Regions from separate parts of the Kitasatospora sp. NPDC127121 genome, predicted to be linked through region 2. Evidence: riboswitches for the same ligand, from Rfam matches in the RefSeq annotation. Region 2 holds a riboswitch; each other region holds the start of a gene.

Region 1 (6,925 bases), on a different contig from region 2:
ACGGTCGACGCATGCCAGTGCAGCCCGACCCCGCCGCCCCGCAGCTCTTCACCTGGGAGTTCGCCACCGATCCGTACCCCGCCTACGCCTGGTTGCGCGAGCACGCCCCGGTGCACCGCACGACGCTGCCGAGCGGGGTGGAGGCCTGGTTGGTGACCCGCTACGCGGACGCGCGGCAGGCGCTGGCGGACAGCAGGCTGTCGAAGAACCCGGCGCACCACAGCGAGCAGGCGCACCGCACCGGGCGGGTGGGAATTCCGGGGGAGCGCCAGGCGGACTTGATGACGCATCTGCTGAACATCGACCCGCCGGACCACACCCGGCTGCGCCGGCTGGTGTCGAAGGCGTTCACGCCGCGCCGGGTGGCGGAGTTCGAGCCGCGGGTGCAGCAACTCACGGACCGGCTGATCGACGGCTTCGCGCAGCGCGGTTCGGCGGACCTGATCCACGAGTTCGCGTTCCCGCTCCCCATCTACGCGATCTGCGACCTGCTGGGCGTCCCGGCCGAGGACCAGGACGACTTCCGGGACTGGGCCGGGATGATGATCCGGCACGGCGGCGGCCAACGCGGCGGCGTGGGGCGGGCGGTGAAGCGGATGCGGGCGTACCTGCTGGAGCTGATCCACCGCAAGCGGGCGGATCCGGGCGAGGACCTGATCTCGGGCCTGATCCGGGCGAGCGACCACGGCGAGCACCTGAACGAGAACGAGGCCGCCGCGATGGCGTTCATCCTCCTGTTCGCGGGGTTCGAGACGACCGTCAACCTGATCGGCAACGGCACGTACGCGCTGCTGCGCAACCCGGAGCAGCGCAGGCTGCTGCAGGAGTCGGTGGTGCGCGGCGAGACGGCGCTGCTGGACACCGGGATCGAGGAACTCCTGCGCTACGACGGGCCGGTGGAGATGGCGACGTGGCGCTTCGCGACGCGGCCGCTGTCGATCGGCGGGGTGGACATCCCGGTGGGCGATCCGGTGCTGGTGGTGCTGGCCGCGGCGGATCGCGATCCGGCCAGGTTCGCGGACGAGAACACCCTGGACCTGGCCCGCACGGACAATCCGCACCTGGGTTTCGGCCACGGGATCCACTACTGCATCGGCGCTCCGCTGGCCCGCCTGGAGGGGCGGAGCGCACTGACCACGCTGCTTTCCCGGCTGCCGGACCTGCGGCTCGCGGAAAACCCGGAGAACCTGCGCTGGCGGGGCGGCCTGATCATGCGTGGCCTGCGGGAACTCCCGGTCGAATTCACTCCGGAGGACCGCTCTCCGCACGCGCCGGTCACGCCGGCCGACGCTCCGACACGCTGACGGCACGTCTCCAGCTCGTCGTGGAGCCAGGTCTGAACCCGCATTAATCCGGACATACCGCCGCCGTTGGTAGGCGATTGACCACGCGCCGTAATTTGTGTGTGATATCGGTGATATGAGCTTGTTATTGGTCTGATGATCTGTCTACTCTCCCTGGAGTTCGCAGCTGCGGACCTCGTGCGCGGAACGCCGAATCCTGCCCGCCGCGTCACGGGAAACCGACCAGACCCTGGGCAGGGGCGGGGGAACCAGGTTTGTTGCCGTTCCCCAACGGCTTGGGGTGAAGCCGCCCGAGCGGAATCGTTTCCGCTTTCGGCGGCCGGGCCACCTCCCGGTCCGAACCCGACAGCTCACCTCGCAGGCGTGCGGAGAGGGACCTCGTCATGCTGTTCGTTGGAACTGGCCGCCACCGTCGTCGCACCCAGACCGAGAAGGCCATCGCCGTCGCCGGTGTGGCCGGCGTCGGACTCGCGATGCCGCTCCTCACCGCCACCGGCGCCTCCGCCGCCCCGGCCTCCACCTGGGACGCCGTCGCCCAGTGCGAGAGCGGCGGCAACTGGAGCATCAACACCGGCAACGGCTTCTCCGGCGGCCTGCAGTTCACGTCCAGCACCTGGAAGGCGTACGGCGGCACCTCCTACGCCCCGCAGGCCAACCAGGCCAGCAAGGCACAGCAGATCTCGGTCGCCGAGAAGGTGCTGGCCTCGCAGGGCCCGGGCGCCTGGCCCGTCTGCTCCCAGAAGGCCGGTCTGAGCAAGGGCGGCGCCCCGGCCTCCGTGGACACCTCCACGGATGCCAAGCCCGCCAAGCAGCCCGCCGCCAAGCCGACCCAGCAGGCGCAGACCCCGAAGCCCGCCCAGCAGCCGGTCCAGCAGGCCGCCCCGAAGCCGGCCGCCCAGCAGCCCGTCCAGCAGGCCCCGCAGCAGACGCAGCCGCAGACCCAGGGCTTCTCCGGCAAGGCCGGCTGGGACGCCGACGCGAAGGTGTACTGGTACCAGAACAACGGCGCCTGGTACTGGACCAGCCACCAGAGCGTCTACCAGCAGTACGCGGGCCAGCCCGCCGCCCAGCCGCAGTACGCGCCCCGCGCCGTGCAGCCCGCACAGTCCGCCCCGGCCGCGCAGCCCGCCGCCGCGCAGGGCGGTCACGACTACACCGTCCGGGCCGGCGACACGCTGTCGACGATCGCCGCCGCCCAGGGCGTGTCCGGCGGCTGGCAGTCGGTGTACGACGGCAACCGCGGCACCGTCGGCGGCAACCCCAACCTGATCATGCCCGGCCAGGTGCTGCACCTCGGCTGAGCGGCCCGGGCCCTGAGCGGCCCGCGCCCTGCGGGCGAAGGGGGACGGGCGCCGTCCCCCTTCGCCCGCATTCCCCCGTATTCGCCCGCTTCGATCGGGCAAGCAGGTGAACTACTGGTGGGTAGCCGGGCCACACGCTGAGACGGGACCGAGGCCAGCGCGGCCCCGGGGGCCGGGGCGGTTAGGCTCTGGTCGTAACGACTCCGCAATCGTCCCGCCGGCAGCACCCAACGTCAGCCGGACCCTGCTTCCGCAAGGAGATGCCTCGTGCCGTCCATCGATGTCGTCGTAGCCCGTGAGATTCTCGACTCGCGTGGCAACCCCACGGTCGAGGTCGAGGTCGGCCTCGACGACGGCAGCACCGGTCGTGCCGCTGTCCCGTCGGGTGCCTCCACCGGCGCCTTCGAGGCGCTGGAGCTGCGCGACGGTGACAAGAACCGCTACTTCGGCAAGGGCGTGGAGAAGGCCGTCCTGGCCGTCATCGAGCAGATCGGCCCGGAGCTCGTCGGCTACGACGCCACCGAGCAGCGCCTGATCGACCAGGCCATGCTCGACCTGGACGCCACCCCGGACAAGTCCTCGCTCGGCGCCAACGCGATCCTGGGCGTCTCGCTGGCCGTGGCGCACGCCGCCTCCGAGGCCAGCGACCTGCCGCTGTTCCGCTACCTGGGCGGCCCGAACGCGCACGTGCTGCCCGTTCCGATGATGAACATCCTCAACGGCGGTTCGCACGCGGACTCCAACGTCGACATCCAGGAGTTCATGATCGCCCCGATCGGCGCGGAGTCCTTCTCCGAGGCCGTCCGCTGGGGCGTCGAGGTCTACCACACCCTCAAGGGCGTGCTGAAGGAGCGCGGCCTGTCCACCGGCCTCGGCGACGAGGGCGGCTTCGCGCCGAACCTGGACAGCAACCGCGAGGCCCTGGACCTCATCACCGAGGCCATCCAGAAGGCCGGCTACGTGCCCGGCCGCGACATCGCGCTCGCCCTGGACGTCGCCGCGTCCGAGTTCTACGAGGACGGCGCCTACCAGTTCGAGGGCAAGGCCATCTCCGCCGCCGAGCTCATCGAGTACTACGCCGAGCTGGTCGACTCCTACCCGCTGGTCTCCATCGAGGACCCGCTGGACGAGTCGGACTGGGACGGCTGGAAGGCCATGACCGTCAAGCTGGGCGACAAGGTCCAGCTGGTCGGCGACGACCTGTTCGTCACCAACCCGGCCCGCCTGGCCAGGGGCATCGAGACCGGCACCGCCAACGCGCTGCTGGTGAAGGTGAACCAGATCGGCTCGCTGACCGAGACCCTGGACGCCGTCGAGCTGGCCCAGCGCAACGGCTACCGCTGCATGATGTCGCACCGCTCCGGCGAGACCGAGGACGTCACCATCGCCGACCTGGCCGTCGCCACCAACTGCGGCCAGATCAAGACCGGCGCCCCGGCCCGCTCCGAGCGCGTCGCCAAGTACAACCAGCTGCTGCGCATCGAGGAGATCCTCGACGACGCCGCCGAGTACGCCGGCCGCGGCGCCTTCCCGCGCTTCCGCTCCGCGGAGTAGCAAGCACAGCCGTTCCGCGGAATAGCAAGCACAGCCGCTCCGCGGAGCAGCAAGCTCAGCCGCTCCTCGGAGCGGCGAGCACGGTCGCTCCGCCGACCGGTGAGCACGCCTGACCGGTGCCCCGCCGTTCACCCCGTAGGGTGGACGGCGGGGCACCGTCGCGACCAGGAGGGGAACGGGAGATGGCAGGCTGGAGGATCCCGGGCTTGGCGGCCCGGCCTCGCTTCACGAGCCGGGCGACCGTCCTCGTCCTGGTGCTCTGCTCGCTGGTGGCGATCCTCGCCTACCCGACGCGGCAGTTCATCTCCCAGCGCGCCGAGATCTCCGCCCAGCAGGCGAAGGCCGACCGCTCCCGTCAGCAGGTCGAGCAGCTGCGCCGGGAGAAGGCCCGCTGGCAGGACCCCGAGTACGTCAAGGCGCAGGCCCGCGCCCGGCTGCACTACGCGATGCCGGGGGAGACCCCGTACATCGCGGTGGATCCGGCCGGTCCGGCCGCCGCCCGGCCCTCGGCGTCCGCCACCGGTTCCGCTGCCGCCGCCGGCTCGGCCGCCTCCGACGGCGCGTCCGGCGGCTCGGCGCGGGCCGCCAAGCCCTGGTACGCCAGCATCTGGGACTCGGTCGACGCCGCCGACACCACCGACGCCGCCGCCCCCGCCTCCCCCCGTCCGCTCCCACCGTCCCCCGCTGGAGACACCTCCCCCCATGACCACTGAGAACCACCCCGCCGTCTCCGACGCCGACGTCGCCGCCATCGCCGCCCAGCTCGGCCGGGTGCCGCGCGGCCTGCGCGGCGTGGCGCACCGCTGCCCCTGCGGCAACCCGGACGTCGTGGAGACGGCCCCCCGACTGCCGGACGGCACGCCGTTCCCGACGCTGTACTACCTGACCTGCCCCAAGGCCGCCTCGCTGATCGGCACCCTGGAGGCGGACGGCGTGATGAAGGAGCAGACCGCCCGGCTCGCCGAGGACCCGGAGCTGGCCGCCGCCTACCAGAAGGCGCACGAGGACTACATCGCCCGGCGCGACGCCATCGAGGTGCTGGAGGGCTTCCCGAGCGCCGGTGGCATGCCGGACCGGGTGAAGTGCCTGCACGTGCTGGTCGGCCACTCGCTGGCGGCCGGCGAGGGCGTCAACCCGCTCGGCGACGAGGCGATCGGCCTGCTGGAGGACTGGTGGGCCAAGGGCCCCTGCGTCTCCCCGGCCGAGGTCGAGGCCGCCGGTGGGCGGGTCGCCCGCAACCGGGCCAAGGAGCAGGACCACCAGGCCGTGATCGAGGCCAAGCAGCAGAAGGCCGCCGAGCGCGCCGCGAAGAAGCGGGCCGCCGAGGAGTCCGACCCCGGGGAGTCCGCGTGAGCATGACCCGGGTGGCCGCGATCGACTGCGGCACCAACTCGATCCGGCTGCTGGTCGCCGACCTGGACCCGGCCACCGGGGAGATCACCGATCTCGACCGCCGCATGATCATCAACCGGCTGGGCCAGGGCGTGGACCAGACCGGCCGGCTGCACCCGGACGCGCTGGCCCGCACCTTCGCGGCCTGCCGTGAGTACCGGGAGGTCATCGCCGGGTTCGGGGTCGGCCCGGAGCGCACCCGCTTCGTCGCCACCAGCGCCTCGCGGGACGCCGAGAACAGCGACGAGTACGTCGAGGGCGTGCGCGCGATCCTGGGCGTCGAGCCCGAGGTGGTGAGCGGCGAGGAGGAGGCGCACCTGTCCTTCGTGGGCGCCACCAAGGAGCTGACCGGCGGCCAGTTCCCGGCGCCGTACCTGGTGTTCGACCTCGGCGGCGGTTCGACCGAGTTCGTGCTGGGCGGTGCGGACGTGCAGGCGGCGCGCTCGGTGGACATCGGCTGCGTCCGGCTCACCGAGCGGCACTTCGGCGGCGCCGAGCTGCCCTCGCCGGAGCAGATCGAGACGGCCCGGGCGCACGTGCGGGCCGAGCTGGACAAGGCCGAGGAGGTCGTCCCGCTGCGCGGCGCGGCCACCCTGGTGGGCCTGGCCGGGACGGTCACCACGGTGTCCGCGATCGCCCAGGACCTGCCGGCCTACGACTCGGCGGCGATCCACCACTCGCGGATCGGCCGGGAGCGGGTCGCCGGGATCGCCCGTGAGCTGCTGGGTGCCACCCACGCCGAGCGCGCGGCCATCCCGTCGATGCACCCGGGCCGGGTGGACGTGATCGCGGCCGGCGCGCTGGAGCTGCTGGAGATCATGGAGCGGACGGGCGCGGCCGAGGTGGTCGTGAGCGAGCACGACATCCTGGACGGCATCGCCTGGAGTATGGCCTCCTGACCTCCTGCGGGCCTTACCCGACCGGCCCCGGCACCCCTTTCGGGGGTCCGGGGCCGGGGCGCGCCCGGCCCGGTGCGGGAAAGTTCGTGAATTTCTTCACATGGCGATCCAGTCATTCGTCGCACCCGCTCGCCCGCTACGTCCGAAATGTGGGACCGAAGGTCTGCTCGCCGTGACGACCCCTGGATCGCAGGTCAAGCCTCGGTTGAGGTTTGAAAATCGAAATCACGAGCGGGAACCCGGGCGCCGTACGGATCGTTGCTGCTCAGCAGGGTGGTATTCCGGCGTGCGCCCACGAGGGGGCGCCCAAGGCCGTGAGCCGACGCGCTGGGCCCGGATTTGCGGCCGCGCAGTGTAGCACGGGGTGTCCAGAAGCTTGTGACCGGGCTCACGAAGGCTGCTCCGGACGGTGCTGGATACTTTCGGATATGAGCACCACGGAGCGTCCTCGCATCCTCATTGTCGGCGGTGGTTA
Region 2 (6,925 bases):
GCCCCGAGTCCCCGCTGCGCGAGCGGTACCACTTCCGTCCCGGCAAGGGCGAGAACGGCGAACTGCCGCCCAACGACTGGGAGTCCATCTTCGGCGGCCCGGCCTGGACCCGCAGCGAGAACCCGGACGGCACCCCCGGCGACTGGTACCTGCACCTGTTCGCCCCCGAGCAGCCCGACTTCAACTGGGAGAACCGGGCAGTCGCCGACGAGTTCCGCTCGATCCTGCGGTTCTGGCTCGACATGGGTGTCGACGGCTTCCGCATCGACGTCGCCCACGGCCTGGTGAAGGCCCCCGGCCTGCCCGACCTCGGCGGCGCGGACCAGCTCAAGCTGCTCGGCAACGACGTCATGCCGTTCTTCGACCAGGACGGCGTGCACGAGATCTACCGCAGCTGGCGCAAGATCCTCGACGAGTACCCGGGCCAGCGGATCGGCGTCGCCGAGGCCTGGACCCCGACCGTCCAGCGCACCGCCAACTACGTGCGCCCCGACGAGCTGCACCAGGCCTTCAACTTCCAGTACCTGGGCACCGGTTGGGACGCCGCCGCGCTGCGCGAGGTGATCGACGTCTCGCTCGACTCGATGCGCCCGGTCGACGCCCCCACCACCTGGGTGCTGTCCAACCACGACGTCACCCGGCACGCCACCCGCTTCGCCAACCCGCCCGGCCTCGGCACCCAGATCCGCACCCCCGGCGACCGCGAGCTCGGCCTGCGCCGCGCCCGCGCCGCCACCCTGCTGATGCTCGCGCTGCCCGGCTCCGCGTACATCTACCAGGGCGAGGAACTCGGCCTCCCGGACGTCACCGACCTGCCGGACGAGGTCCGCCAGGACCCGTCGTTCTTCCGCAAGGCCGGGCAGGACGGCTACCGCGACGGCTGCCGCGTCCCGATCCCGTGGTCCGGCACCGAGGCCCCGTACGGCTTCGGCCCGGTCGCCGGCGGGCCGTCCTGGCTGCCGCAGCCGGCCGAGTGGGCCGCGCTGAGCGTCGAGGCGCAGACCGGAGACCCGGCGTCCACCCTGGAGCTGTACCGCAGCGCGCTCGCCGTCCGCCGTTCCCAGGACGACCTCGGCGCCGGGACGGCCGTGGAGTGGCTGGAGGGCCCCGAGGGGACCCTGACGTTCCGCCGCGGCTCCTTCGTCTGCACCGTCAACGCCACGGACGAGCCGGTCCGGATAGCGGCGCCCGGAAAGCTGCTGCTCTCCTCGGTGGAGCTGGTGGTCGACGGCGGCGAGACGGTGCTCGCGCCGGACAGCACCGGCTGGTGGGCGGTCTGACGTGGTTGCAATAGGCTCTGGGACCGTGACTACGGCGCGACTCTCAGACATCGCGGCGCAGGCGGGGGTCAGCGAAGCCACCGTCTCCCGCGTACTCAACGGCAAGGCGAACGTCTCCGCCGCCACCCGGCAGACCGTGCTGGCGGCGCTCGACGTGCTCGGCTACGAGCGGCCGACCCGTCTGCGCCAGCGCAGCGCCGGCCTGATCGGGCTGATCACGCCGGAGCTGAGCAACCCGATCTTCCCCGCACTGGCCCAGGTGATCGAGCAGGTGCTCAGCCGGCACGGGTACACCCCGGTGCTGTGCACCCAGACGCCGGGCGGGTCCACCGAGGACGAACTGGTCGAGATGCTGGTCGACCGGGGTGTGGCGGGCATCGTCTTCGTCTCCGGGCTGCACGCCGACTCCACCGCCGACCACGACCGCTACGCCCGGCTGACCGGGCGCGGGGTGCCGTTCGTGCTGATCAACGGCTACAGCGAGCGGATCGACGCGCCGTTCATCTCGCCGGACGACCGGGCCGCGATGTGGATGGCCGTCCAGCACCTGGCCGAACTCGGGCACGAGCGGATCGGGCTGGCCGTCGGGCAGCGGCGGTACGTGCCGGTGCTGCGCAAGATCGAGGGCTTCACGGCGGCGATGCGCGAGGTGCTGGGACGGAGCCAGGAGGAGGCCGAGGAACTCGTCCACCACACGCTGTTCAGCGTGGAGGGCGGGCACGCGGCGGCCGGCGCACTGCTGGACAAGGGCTGCACGGCGATCGTCTGCGGCAGCGACATGATGGCGCTCGGGGCGATCCGGGCGGTGCGGCAGCGTGGACTGTCGGTGCCGCACGACGTCTCGGTGGTCGGCTTCGACGACTCGCCGCTGATCGCCTTCACCGAGCCGCCGCTGACCACGATCCGCCAGCCGGTCGAGGCGATGGCGACCGCGGCGGTGGACGCGCTGCTGGAGGAGGTCGGCGGGAACGCGGTCCAGCGCGGGGAGTTCATGTTCCAGCCGGAGCTGGTCATGCGTGGCTCCACGGGGGCCTGCGCGCGCTGAGGACGGTCAACGGACGGGCCCCGGAGAGCTGTTGCTCTCCGGGGCCCGTTGCGTGCCGCCCGGGTGCCGGGTCAGCCCTCGTGGTCCGTGGGGCGGCTCTCGGTGAGCCGTTGGCCGTCGGTGGCGTCGCCGGTGCGGGTCTCGGTGCGGCGGCCGCGGGCCAGGTAGTCGCGCAGGACGAGTTCGACGGCGTCCTGCGGGTTCTTGGTGCCGGAGAGCATCATCGCGTCGATCGCGAGGTTGGCGTCGAGTGTGACGGTGACCTGGGCCATGGTGACTCCTCCTCGGGTGCCGGAGCAGCAGCATGCCCGCTGGGGGCGGGCTTTGACCATGGCCCCGGGCGGTCCTGCCCGGCGGCCTGCCGGCGGCCTTCCTACGGCGCCGGGCGACCGCCGGGGCGGGCGGCGGCTGACAGATAACAGATGATGAAATCTGTTATCTGTTATCTGTCAGCCGTCAGTTGTCAGCTGTCACCCGCGGGTCGTGCTCAGACCCGGCCGGCGAAGTCCGGCGCCCAGTTGGCGACGGTCTGCAGGCGCACGCCCGAGCTCGGGTTGGCGGCCTCGACGTACTGGCCGCCGCCGATGTAGATCGCGACGTGGTAGACGCCGGAGTTCTGGCCGTTGTTGGACCAGAACAGCAGGTCGCCCGCCTGCAGGCTGTCCAGCGAGACGCGGGTGCTGGCGGCGGCCTGGTCGGCGGCGACGCGCGGGACGGAGACACCCGCGGCGCGCAGCGCGGCCTGGGTCAGGCCGGAGCAGTCCCAACCGCCGTTGCCGGTACCGCCGTAGACGTACGCCTGGCCGACCTTCGACTGGGCGAAGGAGACCGCGGCGGCCATGCTGCCGGTGGCGGCCGGGGCCTGAGCGGGGGTCTGCGCCTGGGCGGCCGGCTTGGAAGCCGGCTTGGCGGCCGGGGTCGAGGTCGGGGCCGGGGCCTGCGGCTGGGCGGTCGGCTTGGCGTTCACGGCGGCGCCGTTGGAGGTCTGGCCGGACTTCTGCGAGCGGTCGAACCAGGTGAAGTCCGAGCCGGACTGGTCGGTCTGAGCCGACTGCTGGGCCTGGCCGCCGTCCTTGAACGAGAGGCGCTGGCCCGGGTAGATGGTGTCCGGACCCTCGGTCAGGGTGCCGCGGTTGAGCTCGTACAGCCGCTGCCAGCCGCCTTGGAGGTTGTGCTTGTCGGCGATCGAGGACAGCCAGTCGCCGGAGGCGACGGTGTAGTCGTCGCCCTGGGGCTGGGCGCTGTTCTGGGCCTGGTTCTGGCCCTTCTGCGCCGAGGTGCCGTTGGCGGAGTCGGCGGGGGCCTGTGCCTGGTCCTGGGCCGGTGCGGCCGGCTTGGCGGGCTTCGCGGCCGGGGTGGCCGGGGCCTGGCTCTGCGCGGGCTTGGCGGCCGGGGTGGCCGGCTTCGCGGCGGGCTTGGTGGCGGTCGAGCTGGCAGCCGAGCCGGTGGTCGAGCCGGCCGAGGTGTCGACGGCAGCCGCGGCGCCGCCCTTGGTCAGGCCGGCCTGGACCGAGCACACCGGCCAGGCGCCGGGGCCCTGCGAGGCGAGGACCTTCTCGGCGACGGCGATCTGCTGGTCCTTGGTGGCCTGGTTGGCCTGGGGGGCGTACGCGGTGCCGCCGAAGGCGGCCCAGGTGCTGGAGGTGAACTGCAGGCCGCCGTAGAAGCCGTTGCCGGTGTTGATGCTCCAGTTGCCGGTGCTCTCGCACTGGGCGACCTTGTCCCAGGTGGCGACGGAGGCGGCGGAGGCGGTGCCGGAGGTGAGGCAGGGGATGGTGAGGCCGACGCCCGCGACGCCGATGGCGGCGATCACGCGTCGGGTACGACTGGACAGACGGGTGCCGTTGGTGGGCAGCATGAAGACGCAGTCCTCTCCCACGCCTGCGAGGTGAGCTGTCGGATTCGGGCTGGAGTTGCCCGGCCGCGCTGTGGGCGCGGCTTCACCCCTAGCCCTGGATCGTTCCGGGGAACGGTCCGGGGCGACTTACCTGTGGGTCCCCCGCTCCTGCCGTGGTGCGTTTTCGCGCTGCCAGGACATCCGACGGCAGGACTCGGCGTCGCGGATGAACTGGGTTCGTGTGGCCACGAACGGGGAGCACGTTAAGCAGACTTAAGTTCAAACTGCAAACACCTGTGACGTGCATCACGGTTTGGCGAGAACGGTCGTTCCCCTCGCTCGCCATGATCGAAAATGGCCGATTTCCGGCAATGCCGCGAAGGGCGTGCACAACTGTCTGTGCTTCAGGAGGCGGGTGACGGCGGGTCGGGTCCCACGGGGGCCGCCCGCCGAGAAGGAGGTGCGTCCACACTGTGGCCGTCGGGGGATGGATCGAGCGACGGCGAACAAATGCGGATAGAACGGACATCGCACCTATTCGCCCTTTAACTCCCTTACGGGACAAGCAGGAAGGGCCCGGAACGTAGCCGTTCCGGGCCCTTCACGAGTGCGGTGACCGCTACTGGCCGGCCGACTCCTCGGTGGCGGTGCGAGCGGCGTGGGCGGCGTGACCGCCCCGGCCGGAGTGGTCGGCGTGCGCGCCCTCGGCGGTCTCCGCCGCCTCGGCCTCGGCCTGCGCCAGGGCCTCGGGGGAGGGTGCCGGCAGCGCGGCCAGGTAGGTGGCGGCGATCAGCTGGCCGACCGTCGGGTAGGCGCCCAGCGGCGCCGCGGACGGGCAGCCGGTCTCCTCGGCGGCCGTGGCGAGCAGTTCGGAGTCGGCCTCCGGCCCGATCACCAGCGGGGCCAGCGCCGGGCGCTGGGAGCCGGTCTCCTTGAGGTGGTTGACGGCCGCGGCGACCGAGCCCGGCACGTCGAGCGCGGCGGGCACGACCGGGACGGCCAGCCGGGCCGCCAGCAGGACACCGGTGATGCCGGCCGCGGCAGCGGCCTCCTCGCCGCCGACGGTGGTCAGCACGACGCCGTCCGCGGCGGTCGCGATGGCGAACAGCCGGGCCCGGTCGGCGCGTGCCAGGCCGGCCTCGGACAGGCGCACGTGCACGGCCTCGGCGAGCAGCGGGTGCGGGCCGAGCACGTCGGTGACGGGGGCTCCGTACTCCGCGGCGAGGGCGTGAAGTTCGGTCAGGAATCCGTGCGGGCCGGGTACCAGCGGCACCAGGACCGGCGCGGGCAGGCCCGCCTCGGCGGCCATGGCCAGCAGTTCGGCGACGGTGCGGTCGTCACTGTCGACCCCCTGGGCGGCTTCGCCCGGGAGGTAGCCGACGGCGGTCTGGATGCCGCTCTGCTCGCTGCGGACGATCGACAGCAGCTCCTCGACGACCGAGCGGGACTCGGGCCCGGCGGTCGCGGGCACGGCGAGCACCAGGGCCGGGGAGCCGGCCGGGATCTCGGGGCGCTCGGGGCGGCGGTGGCGCCCCCGCGCACGGGAGCCTGGAGTGCGGACGGGCAGTGGCGCGCCCGGGATGGCTGCGGTGCTCATGCCGGAGATCGTAGGACATCGGCCCGTCAGGCCTGCATTCGGCTGCCGTTCGAGTTTCACGTGGTCATGGCGGGTGCGCCGCGTTCCCGCCGTGTCCGTCCGGGCGGTTTGCCCGCAATCCGGACATATCTCACCCAGCCTTCGAGCGATCACCGCTCGTAGCCCTGACGTGTCCGACGGGGCGTCGAGTTGCCTGTGTGGCGCGTGAGATGTCTCACAGCCGGGAGGTCGCCTGACGGAGCGTCACGGCAGCGCGACTCCGGGCGTCTGAAGATCAACATTCAGCGGGGAACCGCTCACGGCCGGTTATCGAGAATCTGGCGATTCACTCGGCTATGTCCGTTTACGTACCGTCAGGAGAAGGGCCCGTGAAGAGTTCGGAACTGCCGGTGAAAGGCCTCGTGCACCTGCAATGTCCCGTGCTGATGCACGTGCACAGCAGCTATCATCGCGTCAAGTGAGGCGTTGTGCCGGGCCGGTACGGGGCCGGTCCGTTCGTTCGGCGGGTGCCGGGAGCGCCGCGCTGGACGACCACTCCGGAGCTCTTCGGGAGATTTCTATGCACGACTCGCAGGACACGCACGGCTCGTACGACACCTACAACGGGATGGCGGCCGCCGACCTCAAGGGGGTTCTCTGGCAGAAGAGCCTGCACAGCAACTCCCAGGGGAACTGCGTCGAGTTCGCGGCCCTGCCGGGGGGCGATGTGGCGATGCGCAACTCGCGCTTCCCGGAAGGGCCGGCGCTCATCTACACCCGGGCCGAGATCGCCGCCCTGCTGCTGGGGGCCAAGGACGGGGAGTTCGACCACCTGGCGGTCTGACCGGCCGCCGTCCTGCCATCGGGGGGCCGTCGTGGGTGCTGACACCGCGACGGCCTTTGTCTTGTCCGGGGCCGGTCCGGGGCCACGCGACGGGCGTTCTCCCGACGGGCGCTCTCGCGGCCGACCGCGCGCAGGCGCGGCGGGTGGTCCCGCGCACGGTTGGGGGCCCGGACGTGGACGGGGGGCGGGCCGCCGGGGTGCCCGGCCGTCAGTCCGGCCGGCTCGTCCGGGGGGCCGACCCGGCAATCGTCGTGGGAATCGTCCTGAGGACTGAGCCGGAGCCCGTGGCGCACCTGCGCCAGGCCCGTCGAGCCGCCCCGCGGAGCCCGGGGTGCGGTCCTCC
Region 3 (6,925 bases), on a different contig from region 2:
AGGCCCAGCACCAGGCAGTGCGCGCCCGCCGCGGACCGGGCGGAGCCGAGGTCCCAGAGTGCCGGGGGCCCGCTCGCGCTCTCCTCCCGGTCGACCCGCCAGCTGCCGCCGGCCCGGACCAGGTCGATCCGGCGCGGGTACACCACCGGGTAGTCGTCGTACCCGGTGATCCGGACCGCCAGGTCGGCGGCGGCCGTGAGCCGCTCCGGCCCGGCGTCCGCGCCGAGCACCAGGTTGCGGTAGCCGGCCTCGATCGCCGCCGGTCCGGACCAGGAGGGCAGCGCCCGGGCCCGCGCGTCCAGCAGTGCGGCCACCTCGGCCCGCCGGTCCGCCGCCCACCGGTCCGCCGCCCGCCCGGCCGCCGAGGGGGCCGCCGGGGCGGCCGGCGGCAGCGACAGCTGGGCCAGCCCGCCGGCCGCGAGCAGCAGCGCACCGCGCCGGGACAGCGTCCGGCGGGCGCCGTCTATCGGGTGGGGGGTGTCGGGGTCGGACGGTGCCGGGCTCAGAGCCGGACCACCCCCGCGACCGGCATCGCGTTGACGCTCTCGTAGCGGACCCTGGCGCCCGGGTAGGGGGCGTGCACGATCACCCCGCCGCCGGCGTACATCCCGACGTGGTGCATGTCCCGGTAGAAGATCACCAGGTCTCCCGGCCGCGCTTCGGAGAGGCTGACCCGCTGCCCGGCGTACGCCTGGGCCTGCGAGGTGCGCGGCAGGGTCACTCCGGCCTGCCGCCAGCTGTAGTACATCAGACCGGAGCAGTCGAAGGCGCGGGGCCCGGTGGATCCGTAGAGGTAGGGCGAGCCGATCATCCGCACCGCGGCGGCCAGCGCGGCCGCCCCGCGCTCGGAGGCGGGCGGGGCCGTGCCGAGGTCCAGCCGGTCGGTGCCCCGGGTGGCGCGCTGCTCGGCCTCCTGGGCGTCCTGGGCGGCCATCCGGGCCCGCTCGGCGACGCCCAGGCTGTTCAGCAGCCGCTGGGCCTTGGTGAGCCGCTGCTGGATCTGCTGCTTGCTGTCGGCGAGCGAGCGGCGGGCCTGGTCGAGTTCGGCGAGCTTGCCGGCGGTCTCGGTGCGGCGCTGGTCGAGCCGGCGCTGGCGGGTGGCCAGTTCGTGCAGGGTCTCCTGCTGCCGCTCGGCGGCCTGGTCGAGGGTGCGGGCCCGGGACAGGTAGCCCTCCGGGTCGGTGGAGAGCATCAGCTGGACGGTCTGGGCCATGCCGCCGCCGCGGTACTCGGCGCCGGCCACGGTGGCGAGGTCGCCGCGCAACTGGTTGAGCTGCTCCTGGGCGACGGCGATCTCGCCCTGGAGGACGGTCGTCTCGCCCTGGAGGCGCTGCTGCGTCTCCAGGGCGGCGTTGTACTTCTCGGACGCCTGCTCGGCCTCGCCGTAGAGCTGTTCCACCTGCGCCTTGACGTCCTTGCGGGTGGGCGTGTCCGGCACGGCGGGGGCGGCCTGGGCGCTGCCGCCCGCCGTCACGCCCAGGGCGGTGGTGGCGGCCGCGGTCAGCACCAGCGCACGGGCGAGCAGTTGGGGACGACGGTGCACGGGCATGGCGGCAGCGGCTCCGATCCGGCGGTGGGGCCCCGCCGCCGCACCAACGCGGGCGGCCCTGGAAGCGGAGTCCGGTGGCAGACGTTAGCGAGTCCGGGCAACCGAGTCCAAACCCCTGCCAACCCGAATATTTGACCCGTAATCGGACATCAGTCCGAGGCGCCGGAAAAGCCGCAGGCCCGGCCTTCCGTGGTGGAAGGCCGGGCCTGGGAGGGCCTGCGCGGGGATCAGACCCGCACGATGGAGGTCAGCGGCATGTTGCCGACCGCCTCGTAGCGGACCGACGCGCCGGGCTTGGGCGCGTGCAGCACCTGGCCGTTGCCGGCGTAGATGCCGACGTGGTGGGCGTCCCCGTAGAAGATCAGCAGGTCGCCGGGCTGGGCCTGGGAGAGGTCGGTGCCGATCCGGGTACCGGCGTGGGCCTGCTCCTGCGAGGTGCGCGGCAGCGCCACGTCGACCTGGTTGAACGCCCAGACCATCAGGCCCGAGCAGTCGAAGGAGCCGGGGCCGGAGGCGCCGTAGACGTACGGGCTGCCGATCTTGGAGGCGGCGATGGACAGCGCCGCGGCGCCGCGCGAGCTGCCGGCGCTCGGCTTGGTGACCGGCGCGGCGGGGGCCTGCGACGCGCTCAGGTCGGTGCGGCTGTTGTCGCGGGAGGAGCGGTCGGCGGCCTGCTGGGCCGCCGCCTGCTGCTGGGCGGCCTTCGCGGCGGCGTCGGCCTTCGCCTTGGCCTCGGCGGCGGCCTTCTCCTCGGCCGCGCGGATCGCCTGGCGCTCCTGCTCGGACAGGGTGTTGAAGAGGTCCTGCGCGGCCTTGAGCTTGCCCTGGACCTCGTCCTTGGCGCTCTTCAGCTGCTGGGTGGTGGTCTCCATCTCGGCGAGCTTGCCCTGGGCCTCGGAGCGCACCTGGTCGAGCTTGCGCTGCTCGTCCTGGAGCTGCTTGAGCTGGCCCTTCTGGGTGCCGCCGGCCTGGTTCAGCGTGTCGGCCTGGCTCAGGAAGGTGTCCGGGCTGGCGGAGAACATCAGCTGGACGGTCTGCGATATGCCGCCGTTGCGGTACTGCTCGCCGGCGATCTCGGCCAGGCCGCCCTGAAGGTCGGTCACCTGCCCCTGCTGCCGCGCCACCTGGTCCTGGAGGTCGGTGACCTGCTTCTGCAGCTGCTGCTGCTTCTCCTGGGCGGCGTTGAGCTTCTCGGTCGCGACCTCGGCCTGCTCGTTGAGCTGGTCGACCTGCTCCTTGACCTGGTCCTTGGTCGGCTGCGGGTCGGCGTGGGCGCCGGACTGCGCGGACAGCGCGACGGCCGCGGCGGCGAAGCCGGTCATGATCGAGACCCGGGTGCGACTAGCGGGCTTGGGACGACGATGGGACGCCACGAAGGCGGACTCCTTCTTCCTACGCCGTCTACCGGGTGAGCTGACGGGTTCGGGCCGGAAGCGTGCCCTACGACGCCTCACGGCCGTTCCACCGGCCGACCTGGCGCCGATTCACCCCGGAGGAACGTGGTTCCCCGGCTCCGTTCGACAGCACCCCCGACTGCTGGGCTCCCCGTCGGGCAGGCACTGGGCCCGCCCCGCTGCGTCACGAACTCGACGGAAACCACCGCCGTCACCCTGGCTGGGCGATCGGGAGTGCGGTGGTTCGGGGCACGACCCTAGTAACTGAACCGTGATCCGTTCAAATCCTTGTCAGAAAAAAGACGGAAGAAGACCAAAGTTCTTTTGTGAATATGACACATAGTGATCACCGTCGTACGCAAAGCTGATCAGTCTTCACCGGGGACTCGCGCGGCGGACAAAACCCGAACGCCACCCCCGGTCGGGGGGTGGCGTGGATCACAGGCCCGGACGGGGCCCTTCGGGCGTGTCGGGCCGTCAGACCCGGCGGATCGTGTTGATCGGCATCGCGTCGACCTTCATCACCCTCACCACGTCGCCGGTGTGCGGCGCGTGCACCACCATGCCGTTGCCGATGTACATCCCGACGTGGTGCCGGTCGGGGCCGTAGATGACCAGGTCGCCCGGCTGGGCCTGGTCCAGCGTGACCTTGGTGCCGACGTTGCCCTGCTCCTGCGAGGTACGCGGCAGCGAGACGCCGGCCTGACCGTACGCCCAGACCATCAGGCCCGAGCAGTCGAAGGTGGTCGAGCCGGTGGCACCCCACACGTACGGCGAGCCCTGCTTGCTCATCGCCTTGGCGACGGCCACGCCCGCGTAGCCGCCGGCCTGCGGGAGGCTGCCGAGGTCGGCGCGGTCGCTGCCGCGCGAGGCGCGGTCGTCCTGCTGCTGCTGGGCCCGCAGCGCGGCGCGGTCGGAGGCGCTGAGCGAGTTCAGCAGGTCCTGCGCGGCCTTGAGCTTCTGGTTGACGTCCGTCTTGGCCTGGTTCAGGTCCTTGGTGGTGGAGTCGAGCGAGGCCAGGACGGCGGCGGCCTCGGACTTCTCCTGGTCCAGCCGGCGCTGCTGGTCCAGCAGCCCCTTGAGCGCCTCGGACTCGCTGGCGCTGGCCTGCTGGGCGCTGGACGCCTTCTCCAGGTAGCCGGACGGGTCCGAGGAGAGCATCAGCTGGACGGACGGGTCGATGCCGCCGGTGCGGTACTGCTCGCCCGCCACGCCGGCCAGGCCGGTCTGGAGCTGGGTCATCTCGTCCTGGCTGCGGGCCACCTTGTCCTGCAGTTGGTCGGACTGCTTGCGGAGCTGGTCGGCCCGCTCCTTGGCGCCGTTGTACTTCTCCGCCGCCTGCTCCTGGTCCTGCTGGAGCTGGTCGATCTGCGCCTTGACGTCGCTCTTGCTGGGCTGGGGCGCGGCGTGCGCGGCGACCTGCGCGGAGAGGGCGACCGCGGTCGCCGCGGCAGCGGTGAGCACGGAGACCCGGGCACGGCTCGGCTGCTTGGGACGGCGGTGGGAGGCCAAGGGAATTGCTCCTTCTTCCATCGGCCTCACCCGATCAGGTGAGAATCCGGAAAATAGGTTTGACGCCACACCCTAGGGAAGATCCACGGGTTTTGCCACTCCCCCGAAGGCGTGAACTCCACTTCCCCCGCAGGCTTCACCGGATGTGCACACCGCCGCAAACCGGGCGCTGACCAGGCGTCATTCCGTCGCGGCAGCCGTCAGGGCCGCGCCAGCCGGTTCAGCAGCAGAACGGAGGCCACGGGGCGCGCGCCCGCCTTCCGCACGCCCTCCGCGACCTCCCGGTCGGTGGACACCACCACCACCGGACGCCCCTGCGGCTCGGCCCGCACCAGACGGCGGATCAGCTCGTCCGCGGTCTCGCCGGTCCGGCTGAACCGCACCCGCACCCCCCGCGGTGGCGCCATGATCACCGGAACGTCCAGGTCCTGCCCGTCGAACACGCAGGTGACCTCCGCCTGCGTGCGCTGGGCCAGCATCGCCAGCCCGCCCAGCAGCCGGATCCGCTGCTGCTCCAGCGGAAGCGTCGGATAGCCCGTCTTGGTCACGTTGTAGCCGTCCACCACCAGGTGCACCTGCGGGATCGCCAGCAGCTGGTCCAGCAGCGCCGGATCGTCGTCGGCCAGACCGCGCCGGGCCACGTCGTGCGGCGAGGCCGCCCCCGGCACCACCGCCTCCACCAGGTCCCCCGGCCGGATCTGGGAGACCGGCAGCGCCAGCTCCCGCTGGAGCCCCTGCGCCGACTGCAGCACCGTGTCCAGCAGCAGCCGCAGCCGCATGTCCTCGACGCTGCGGCCCTCGCGGGCCGACCGGCGGCCCTGCTCGGCCGCCGTCTCCAGCTCGCCGACCCGGTGCCGCAGCCGCCGCGCCTCGGACTCCGCGGCGCCGCGCTCGACGGCCGCCTGCGCCCTCGCGGCCTCCAGCTCGGCGGTCAGCCGCCTGGTCTCGGCCTGCGCCCGGCGGGTGTCGCTCTCCAGCGAGCGCACCTTCTTCCGCAGCGACTCGGCCTCCCGGCGGACGTCCTCGGACTCCGCACGCTGCCGCTCCAGGTCCGCCCGGGCGGCGGACCGCAGCTCGGCGAGCTCCGCCTGCAGCTTCTCCACCAGCCGGGTGGCCTCGGCGGCCGCGCCCTCGGCGCCGGCCCGCTCGGCCTCCTCCCCGGCCTCGGCCACCAGCCGGCTCCAGCCGGCCGACCGCACCAGGTAGGCGGCGGCCGCGACGTCCATCGGATCGGCGGCGCCCGGGACGCTGCCCGACTCCAACGCCTTCACCAGGTCCGGCTGGCCCAGCCTCAGCCGCTCCGCTATCCGCACCCGGAACGCCGGCTCCGACTCCAGCGCCGCGGCCAGCGCCGTGGCCGCGTACTTGGCCCGCCGGGCCGGGGTGAACTTGACGTACTGGCGCAGGCTCTGCGGGAGCTCGCCGGGCGGCAGCCCGCCGAGCGCGTCCGAGGCCAGGCCGACCACGCGCCGGCGCACGCCCTCGGGCAGCGGCCGGTCCAGCTTCTCGGCAGCACGCTCCGCCACCGCCTCGCCGGAACCCACCGCCTCGCCGGAGCCCACCGACGCATCGGAACCCGCCGCCTCGCCGACGGCCGCGGGCCCGGACGGGGCCGCGTCGGCGGCCTGCGCCTGCGCGGCGGCAGCAGGCTGAAGCCCCTGCGCTTCGGCGGGCTCCCTCGCTGCGTCCACCACGTCCTCGGCTCCGATCCTGGTCCTACGGGGTCACGGCCCGCGGCCGCCGCCCTGTCGTCACGCTCCGTGCGTCCTGTCTGTATTGTCCCAGCGCGGCGGGCAGGCGCGCCGCGCACCCGCCCCCCGCGCCGTCGGGCGTCAACCCTGCTCGGCGGAGGCCTCCGCGCTCTCGGCGCCCGGACGGGCCACCAGCTCGACCTGGTCCACGGCGTTGCACCAGCGGCAGCGCACCGACTCGATCGTCTCGCTCAGCACCTCGGTCTCCTCGACCTTGGACTCGCCGGCCAGGTCGAAGTGCAGGAACTCGGTGACCCGCGCGGTGCGGGTCACGTCGAAGCGGGTGAGGTTTCCGCACAGGGTGCAGCGCCAGCGCGTCTCGGCGGTCAGGGCGGGGACGGTCATCGGGGGTCCTCTCGGGTGGTCCCTGGGTGGGCTAGGCGCTCCCCCCGGGGCCCCGGCGTCGGCGGCGGGAGGCGGGATTGCCCGCCCCAAGCCTATTGCCTGAGGCAACCATCCCGGCCACCAGTCAGGAGAACGAGCGGGCTAGTCCACCTGCCGTACAAGGCCGTGTCACACGCCCGACACGGAGGGATGCTTGGCCGCATGGCACTGACGGCCCCCGGGCACACCGACGCGCGGGGCGAACGCCCGTCCGTGCCCGCCCCGGCGGTCACCTACGCCCTGATCGCGGTCAACACCCTGGTGTTCCTGCTGGGCCCGGCCGCCGGGCTCAATCCGCTGTACGGCACCGGCCAGTCCCGGCTCTGCGCGGAGCA
Region 4 (6,925 bases), on a different contig from region 2:
CGCGAAGGCGCCGTCCGCGAACGGCAGTCGGGGCAGCGCGGCGGCCACGTACTGCTGCGGGTGCGCGGCCGAGTCGGCGGCGAACAGGCGGCGGGCGCGGTCCCAGCTGCGCAGGTAGCGGTCCGGTCGGCAGGAGCGCGGCGACGGGTACAGGTGCGGGCGGGCGGCCATCGCGGTGGCCATCGACGCACGGGCCGCCAGCGCGTGGGCCGCGACCTCGGGTGCGGGGAGCGCGTACGCCGGGTCGGCGGCGATCACCCGGCAGCCGAGCCGGCGCGCCTCGGCGGCCAGGCCGGCCGCGCCGCCCGGGCAGTCCAGCACCGGGCCCGGCAGCGCGGCGAGTTGGGCCCGGGTGAGGTCGAACAGGTCGCAGTACTCGTCCAGCGGGCGGGAGGTGACCAGGATGTCCCGGCCCAGGGCGCCCGGGTCGGCGGGGGTGTGTGCGGCGGCCACTCGGCCATCCGAACACGGGCCGGCCCCGTCCGCATCCGGAGCACGTCCGGGGCGCGGGCGGGGCCGGGAAGGCGGGCGGGGCCGGTGAGGCGGGCGGGACCGGGGAAGCGGGCGGGACCGGGAAGGCCCGCGGGGTTCAGCGGCCGAGCAGGCCCTGGGCGGCGGCCCGGTTCACGTTGGTCAGGCCGCGGACCAGCTGGGCGGTGAGGATGATGAGCAGCACCCCGACCAGCGAGAAGCCGGCGATCTGCCAGGCCCCCTCGACGTAGTAGACGTGCTGGACGTTGTCGCTGTCGTAGAAGTCGAAGAGCCGGTACCCGCGCCACGGGGTGAAGGCCGGGAAGACCCACTGGTAGAGCGGGTACAGCGCCATCGCCCAGCCGAGCAGCAGGAACACCAGCGACAGGGCGAAGCTGAGGACCGCCCACGGGAACATCACCACCTGGTAGAACGCGGCCTTCCACCCGGCCGGGTCCGCCAGCCGCGCGGTGATCGCCCCCCAGGTGCCCGGGCGGGTCTGGCGCACCGGCGCCGGGGCGGGCACGTCCAGGGCCAGCATGCCGCGCACCCGGGCCCGCTCCATCCGGCCCATGCCGCGGGCGACGGTGGTCAGGAGGGCGAGCACGGGCAGGCCGAGGACGGTGACGAAGGTTCCGACCCCCATGCAGAACAGGATGATCGAGACGGAGAAGCCGATGACCGACAGCGGCAGGCCGGTGAGCGTGTAGCCGATCTCGCGGTAGTAGTGCTTGGAGAACGGCGCCCGCCAGACGGCCGGCGGCTCCTCGGTCCGGTGGGCCCGAGCGGGACGCGGGTCGTCGCCGTAACCACCGAGGACGTCCCACTCGCGGTCCTGCGTGCTTCGGCTGATGCTCATGTCCCGGCCCCGGTCCCTCGTTCTCGGCTGCTGATGGCATCAGTCTGGTCGAACGGCGGGCCGGGGAGGATCCGGAGGCCTGGCGGATCGGGGGTGGGGTTAACCCCCCGGGCCTGACCTGGCAGGCCTGCCCCGGGTCCGCGCCAGATGTCCGCGCCGGACGTCCGCGCCGAAAGGTCAGCCGGTCGCGCCGGTCCACTCGTCGGCGAGCAGCGAGTACAGGTACGAGTCGGACCAGGCGCCACCCTTGTACAGGTCGTGCCGGACCCGCCCCTCCAGCTGGAACCCGAGCCGGACGAGCACCTTGGCGGAGGCGGCGTTGTCCACGTCGACCCGGGCCGCCAGCCGGTGCACGCCGAGGGCCTCGAAGGAGAGCTCACAGAGCAGGCCGGCGATCTCGCCCGCGTAGCCGCGGCCCCAGACGTCGCGGCCCAGCACGTAGCCGAGGTGGGCGGAGCGGTGCTTGCCGAGGGTGAGGGAGGCGTGGGCGATCGGCACGGCGTCCACCGGGTCCTCGGCGTCGTCGCGCCGGGTGACGGCCAGCCGGTAGGTGTCCCGCTCCGGCGCCATCGCCTCCTCCAGGTAGAGCTCGATCTGGTCGGCGCAGGTTTCGCGGTCGCGCGGCTCGAAGGGGAGGTAGCGGGTGACCTCCGGGTCGCCGAACAGCCCGTGCAGCGCGTCCACGTCGCCGGGGGTGTGGTGATACTCGCGGATGGCCAGCCGGGGGCCGGTGAGTCGTACGGGGACCATGGCAGCCGACCCTACTCCCGGCCAGCGGTTACCGTTCGAGCTATGAACGACGAAGACCTGCGGCTCGCCCCGCGCACCAGGGCCGCCGACCTGCTCGCCTGGGCGGCGGAAGAGGACCGCACCCCGGTGGCCGAAGCGCCGCTGCGCGCGGTGCTGGCCCTGCTGGAGCTGGGCGAGGGCAGGATGCACGACGGCTGGCCCGAACTGACCTCGAACGCGGTGGAGCACCTGCTGTACGAACGGCTCTACCTGTACGTCCAACCCGAACCGGAGGCGGACCCGTTCGCGTACGGCGCCGCCGTCCGGCTGCTGACCGACCACCAGCGGGCCGCCAAGCGGCTCAACGCCAAGCGCCAGGAGCGGCTGCACGCCGAGGCCGAGTGGCAGGGCGAGGTCGCGGCCGGGCTGCTGCGCCGCGCCGACCTGGTGACCTGGCCCCGGCTGTACGCGCTGCTGCTGCACGCGTACGGGGCGGACGTCACGGATCCGGAGGCGGTGCGGGAGTGGCTGACCGGCTTCCGGGAGCTGGCGCAGGAGGAGCGGCTGGCCAGGTTCGCCGCACTGGCGCAGACCGGCTGGCTGGACGAGGTGGACGAGCAGGGCTGGAGCCCGACCCGGGTGATCTCGGTCGGCATGGCCACCGACGGCGCGCGCCGGCTGCTGGAGCAGGGCCTGATGCGGCGCAGCTACCGCAACCTGACCGAGCTGACCGCGCTGGGGCGGCCGATGCCGGACGAACTGGCCGGGGACTTCGGGGCGTTCGAGGAGGCGGCGGTGGAGGCCGCGCTCGACCTGTACGGGGAGTGGACGGTGCCCGGGCTGCCGCGACTGCTGGTGGAGGAGTTCCCGGACCTCGCGCCGGAGCCGGGGCAGGAGGAGATCGACGCGTATCTGGCGGGGCTGGCGCAAGAGGAGTTCGACGCCCGCCTGAAGGAGCTGGCGGGGCCGGCGCAGGAAGAGCCCGACCCGCACCCGGCGGGGCCGGCCGACCCGGCGGACCAGGAAGACCCGGCGGACCAGGAAGACCCGGCGGCGGACCAGGCGCAGGAGTGACGCGGCGAAGCCCCGGCCGCCGGTGCCTTTCGGTTCCGGCGGCCGGGGCTTCGCGGGTGCGTCAGGGGTTGAGGCCGCGCTGCTGGAACCAGGTCTCCGGGTCGACGGGGGCGCCGCCACCGGGGCGGACCTCCACGTGCAGGTGCGCGCCGGTGACGTTGCCGGTGGCGCCGACCTTGCCGATCTGCTGGCCGGAGCCGACCTTGCCGGAGCCCTTGATGATCGAGGAGAGGTGGCAGTACCAGATCTCGGTGCCGTCGGGCAGGGTCTCGACGATCCGGTAGCCGTACGAGCCGGACCAGCCGGCCGAGGTGATGGTGCCCTGGCCGACCGCGTAGACGGGGGTGCCGGTGTCGGCGGCGAAGTCCAGGCCGGTGTGCAGGTGGGCCCAGTAGCGGGCGCTCTGGCCGTAGTGGGCGGTGAGGTGGTAGTCGCGCACCGGCAGGGTGAGGGCGGCGGCCTTGGCCCGCTCGGCCTCCTCGGCGGCCCGCTTGGCCTCGGCCTCCTTCGCGGCGGCCTTGGCCTCCGCCTCCTTCGCGGCCTGGACGCGGGCGTCCTCCTCGGCGGCGGTGCGCTGGCTGTCGGCCTGCAGCTGGATGCGGGCGGCGAGCGCGAGGCCGGGGTCGGCGGAGAGGGCGACCGGGGTTTCGTCCGGGGTCTCGATGGCGGGGGCGGCGGCCGGGGTGGCGGAGGCGAAGCCGGTGGCGCCCAGGGTGGCGGCGACGGCGGTGACGCCGAGCAACGGGGAGGTCCCACGGACCTGACGCGGCATCCGGTGCCGGTTGGTCTCGGCGTCCGGGCCCGCGTACTCGGGGCCGTCCGGGCCGGGGTGGTCGAGGAGCCGGGTACCTGCTGCGAGGCCGGCCGGGTGTGCCGGGGTGTGCGTCGACGCCACGGAGGCGCGCTCCTTTCCTTCCTTCGCGCCTACCGGGTTAGCTGACGGGTTCGGAGCAGGAAGGTCTCCTACGGCCGGGCCGGAGCCCCGCCGATTCACCCCAAGGAACGTGGTTCCCCGGCTCCCTGACCTGCCCGGAGGCCGGTCGGCGGGATTAGGCGACGGCGCACGGTGCCGTCTGGGTACGGCGTTGAGGACCGCGCTGCGTTATCAAACGTTAATCCTAGGAGGCCCTGATTCCAAGCCGTTCGCCCGGGACGACCGGAGACGGACGGGGCACTCTGGGACGCGAAGGGCGTTTTGTCCCCCTTGAGCCCCTTGGGCACGCTTGAACACCATTGACGCCACCTCACGTGATCGGACGTCAACGGACGGCCCTTCATTCAGGCACTCACCGCCGACCTCCCCCGCTCCACAGGGTGCGAAGGCTTGACGGCTAAGGCTATTAGCCTTAGCTTTATGGCTATCGGCAGCACGCCGAAGCCCCGCACCGGCAGCCCCCGGAGGCCCACCATGAACGCCACCAACGCCCCCACCACCCAGTACCTCGACGTCACCGGCGGCCGCCTCGCCTACGACGACACCCGGCAGGGCGACGGCGCCCCCGTCGTGCTGCTCCCCGGAATGCTCGACACCCGCGCCGCCTACCGGCACCTCCACCCGCTGCTGGCCGCCGCCGGCCGCCGGGTCATCACCATGGACCTGCGCGGCTTCGGCGAATCCTCGATCATCTGGGACGACTACTCCCCCGCCGCCATCGCCACCGACGTCCTCGCCCTACTCGACCACCTCGGCATCGACCGCGCCGTCCTGGTCGGCAACTCCTACACCGGCGCGACGGTCGTCAAGGCCGCCGGCGACGCCCCGGAGCGGGTCGCCGGCATCGCCCTGATCGACGCCTTCGTCGAGAACACCCCGCCCGGCGCCCTCATGCGCGGCGCCCTCCGCGCCATGGGCGCCCTGACCGTCCACTCGCCCGCCTTCTGGGGCCTCTACCACCGCAAGCTGGCCTACCCGGGCGCCAAGCCCGCCGACTTCGACACGTACGTGGCCGGACTCGTCGCCGCCATGCGCACCCCCGGCCGCAAGACCGCCACCCGCGGACACGTCGGCGGGGACTCCGCGCCCGTCGGCTGGACCGCGGCCGTCCGCTGCCCCTCGCTCGTCATCATGGGCAGCAAGGACCCCGACTTCCCCAAGCCGGAGGCCGTCGCCGACCGGCAGGCCGCCGCGCTCAACGCGCGGAAGGTCATGATCGACGGATCCGGGCACTACCCGATGGCCGACAACCCGCAGGCCACCGCCGGCGCCCTGCTGCCCTTCCTCGCCGAACTCGCCTGAGCCCCGCCCACCCCGTCCGCCCACGTCAGCCCCGCCCGCCCACACGCCCCGCCACACCACGCCCCGCCCCGCCCCGCCCCGCCACGTACGCCTTCCACCGACGGAGAGCCCACACCATGCCCCGAGTAGGACTCACCCCCGAGCAGGTCGTCGACCACGCCCTCGCCCTCATCGACGAGCAGGGCGCCGACGCCCTCACCCTGGCCGCCGTCGCCGCCCGGGCCGGGGTCGCCACCCCGTCGCTGTACAAGCACGTCAGCGGCGGCCTCACCGAACTGCGGCGGCTCATCGCCGTCCGGGTCACCGAGGAACTCGCCGACCGGCTCGCCGAGGCCGCCGTCGGCCGCAGCGGGGACGACGCCGTCGCCACCGTGCTGCGCGCCTACCACGCGTACGCCACCGAGCACCCGCACCGCTACAACGCCCTCCCCCAGGCCCCGCAGCCGGACGACGACCTCACCCGCGCGGCCGGCCGGCTCGTCGGGGTGATCATCGCCGTCCTGCGGGAGTACGGCCTCGACGGCGCGGAGGCGATCCACGCCGCCCGCACCGTCCGCTCCGTCGCCCACGGCTTCGCCTCCCTCTCCATCGGCGGCGGCTTCCAGCTCGCCGAAGACCTGGCCACCACCCAGAGCCGCCTCATCACCCTCCTCACCACCGGCCTCCGCACCTGGCCCACCCCCTGAGACGCCGGCCACCGCACCGACCGCGGCACGACCCGCCCGGCCTCCCACGACGGCGGAACCACCACCACACCGGGTGAGGCGTGCACGGGAAGTCGGACCCGCCGACTTCCCGTGCAACAGGCGGACGCGGGGGCGCGCCCGGAAACGGCCGGCGGCAAGACGTGCGCGCGGCAGGCGCGGCGTACGAGGCAGGCGCAGCAGGCGCGGCGTGCGCGAGAAGTCGGACCCGCCGACTTCCGGTGCGGCGGGCAGGCAGCGGGCCTGGGGGTGGTGGGGGTGGACGGGTTAGTGTGGCCGGGCTGACTGGTGGTCATGACAGGGGACCGCCGACCCCTTGGCGGAGGTCCACGTGCCCGCACCGATAGCGAGGGCGCGGCGGTGGTACCTGCGGCTGCTGGACGGGAACGCCCGGGCCGCGCGGTACGCGCTGGGGGTGCTGCTCGGGGTGACGGCGGTGCTGAGCGTCCTGCCGATCGTGCTGCCGTACAGCTGGCCGCCGTCGGCGCTGGTGCTGCCGCTGGTGGTCGGCGGGCTGCTGTTGCGGCGCGGGCAGCTGCTGGTGCTGGTGTGCGCGGCGCTGGCCGGCGGGGTGCTGGGGGCTGTGGTGCGGGATCCGCTCGGGGTGCGGATCGGGGTGACGCTGGTACTGGCCGCGACCGCGGTGACGGTGCTGGCCGCGAACCGGTTCCGGCACCGGCTGGGTCTGCGCGGGACGCAGGGCGATTCGATGCTGCTGGAGCTGGCCGAGCACACCCGGACGCTGGCCCGGCTTCCGGAGCGGCTGCTCGACTGGCACTTCGACAGTGCGCTGGCGCCGGCCGGCGACACCTCGTTCTCGGGTGACTTCCTGCTGTGCGCGCACCGCCCCGA

Evidence for each region. Region 2 has a riboswitch for cyclic di-AMP ahead of ACFVHI_RS32540 (transglycosylase family protein). Riboswitches for the same ligand answer to the same signal wherever they lie in the genome.
Region 1: another riboswitch for cyclic di-AMP. It lies ahead of ACFVHI_RS34540 (transglycosylase family protein); the one in region 2 lies ahead of ACFVHI_RS32540 (transglycosylase family protein).
Region 3: another riboswitch for cyclic di-AMP. It lies ahead of ACFVHI_RS07100 (NlpC/P60 family protein); the one in region 2 lies ahead of ACFVHI_RS32540 (transglycosylase family protein).
Region 4: another riboswitch for cyclic di-AMP. It lies ahead of ACFVHI_RS04015 (M23 family metallopeptidase); the one in region 2 lies ahead of ACFVHI_RS32540 (transglycosylase family protein).

The regions. Positions count from the first base shown of each region.
Region 1 covers NZ_JBHXTQ010000113.1:4,225-11,149, reverse strand. Annotated here, with positions in the region: gene ACFVHI_RS34545 (cytochrome P450) at 12-1,304, shown strand; cyclic di-AMP (ydaO/yuaA leader) riboswitch at 1,515-1,682, shown strand; gene ACFVHI_RS34540 (transglycosylase family protein) at 1,688-2,605, shown strand; gene eno (phosphopyruvate hydratase) at 2,873-4,159, shown strand; gene ACFVHI_RS34530 (septum formation initiator family protein) at 4,366-4,872, shown strand; gene ACFVHI_RS34525 (DUF501 domain-containing protein) at 4,844-5,512, shown strand; gene ACFVHI_RS34520 (Ppx/GppA phosphatase family protein) at 5,515-6,450, shown strand; gene ACFVHI_RS34515 (NAD(P)/FAD-dependent oxidoreductase) at 6,879-6,925, shown strand, end outside.
Region 2 covers NZ_JBHXTQ010000095.1:13,378-20,302, reverse strand. Annotated here, with positions in the region: gene ACFVHI_RS32555 (glycoside hydrolase family 13 protein) at 1-1,280, shown strand, start outside; gene ACFVHI_RS32550 (LacI family DNA-binding transcriptional regulator) at 1,306-2,325, shown strand; gene ACFVHI_RS32545 (hypothetical protein) at 2,397-2,597, opposite strand; gene ACFVHI_RS32540 (transglycosylase family protein) at 2,813-4,204, opposite strand; cyclic di-AMP (ydaO/yuaA leader) riboswitch at 4,191-4,351, opposite strand; gene ACFVHI_RS32535 (hypothetical protein) at 4,782-5,759, opposite strand; gene ACFVHI_RS32530 (DUF397 domain-containing protein) at 6,319-6,582, shown strand.
Region 3 covers NZ_JBHXTQ010000008.1:35,418-42,342, forward strand. Annotated here, with positions in the region: gene ACFVHI_RS07090 (hypothetical protein) at 1-314, opposite strand, end outside; gene ACFVHI_RS07095 (C40 family peptidase) at 503-1,549, opposite strand; gene ACFVHI_RS07100 (NlpC/P60 family protein) at 1,777-2,922, opposite strand; cyclic di-AMP (ydaO/yuaA leader) riboswitch at 2,933-3,082, opposite strand; gene ACFVHI_RS07105 (NlpC/P60 family protein) at 3,421-4,455, opposite strand; gene ACFVHI_RS07110 (NYN domain-containing protein) at 4,656-6,017, opposite strand; gene ACFVHI_RS07115 (hypothetical protein) at 6,288-6,551, opposite strand; gene ACFVHI_RS07120 (rhomboid family intramembrane serine protease) at 6,753-6,925, shown strand, end outside.
Region 4 covers NZ_JBHXTQ010000003.1:170,430-177,354, reverse strand. Annotated here, with positions in the region: gene ACFVHI_RS04035 (hypothetical protein) at 1-453, opposite strand, end outside; gene ACFVHI_RS04030 (sensor domain-containing protein) at 590-1,330, opposite strand; gene ACFVHI_RS04025 (GNAT family N-acetyltransferase) at 1,508-2,080, opposite strand; gene ACFVHI_RS04020 (hypothetical protein) at 2,123-3,133, shown strand; gene ACFVHI_RS04015 (M23 family metallopeptidase) at 3,195-4,028, opposite strand; cyclic di-AMP (ydaO/yuaA leader) riboswitch at 4,041-4,199, opposite strand; gene ACFVHI_RS04010 (alpha/beta fold hydrolase) at 4,488-5,369, shown strand; gene ACFVHI_RS04005 (TetR/AcrR family transcriptional regulator) at 5,486-6,055, shown strand; gene ACFVHI_RS04000 (PP2C family protein-serine/threonine phosphatase) at 6,405-6,925, shown strand, end outside.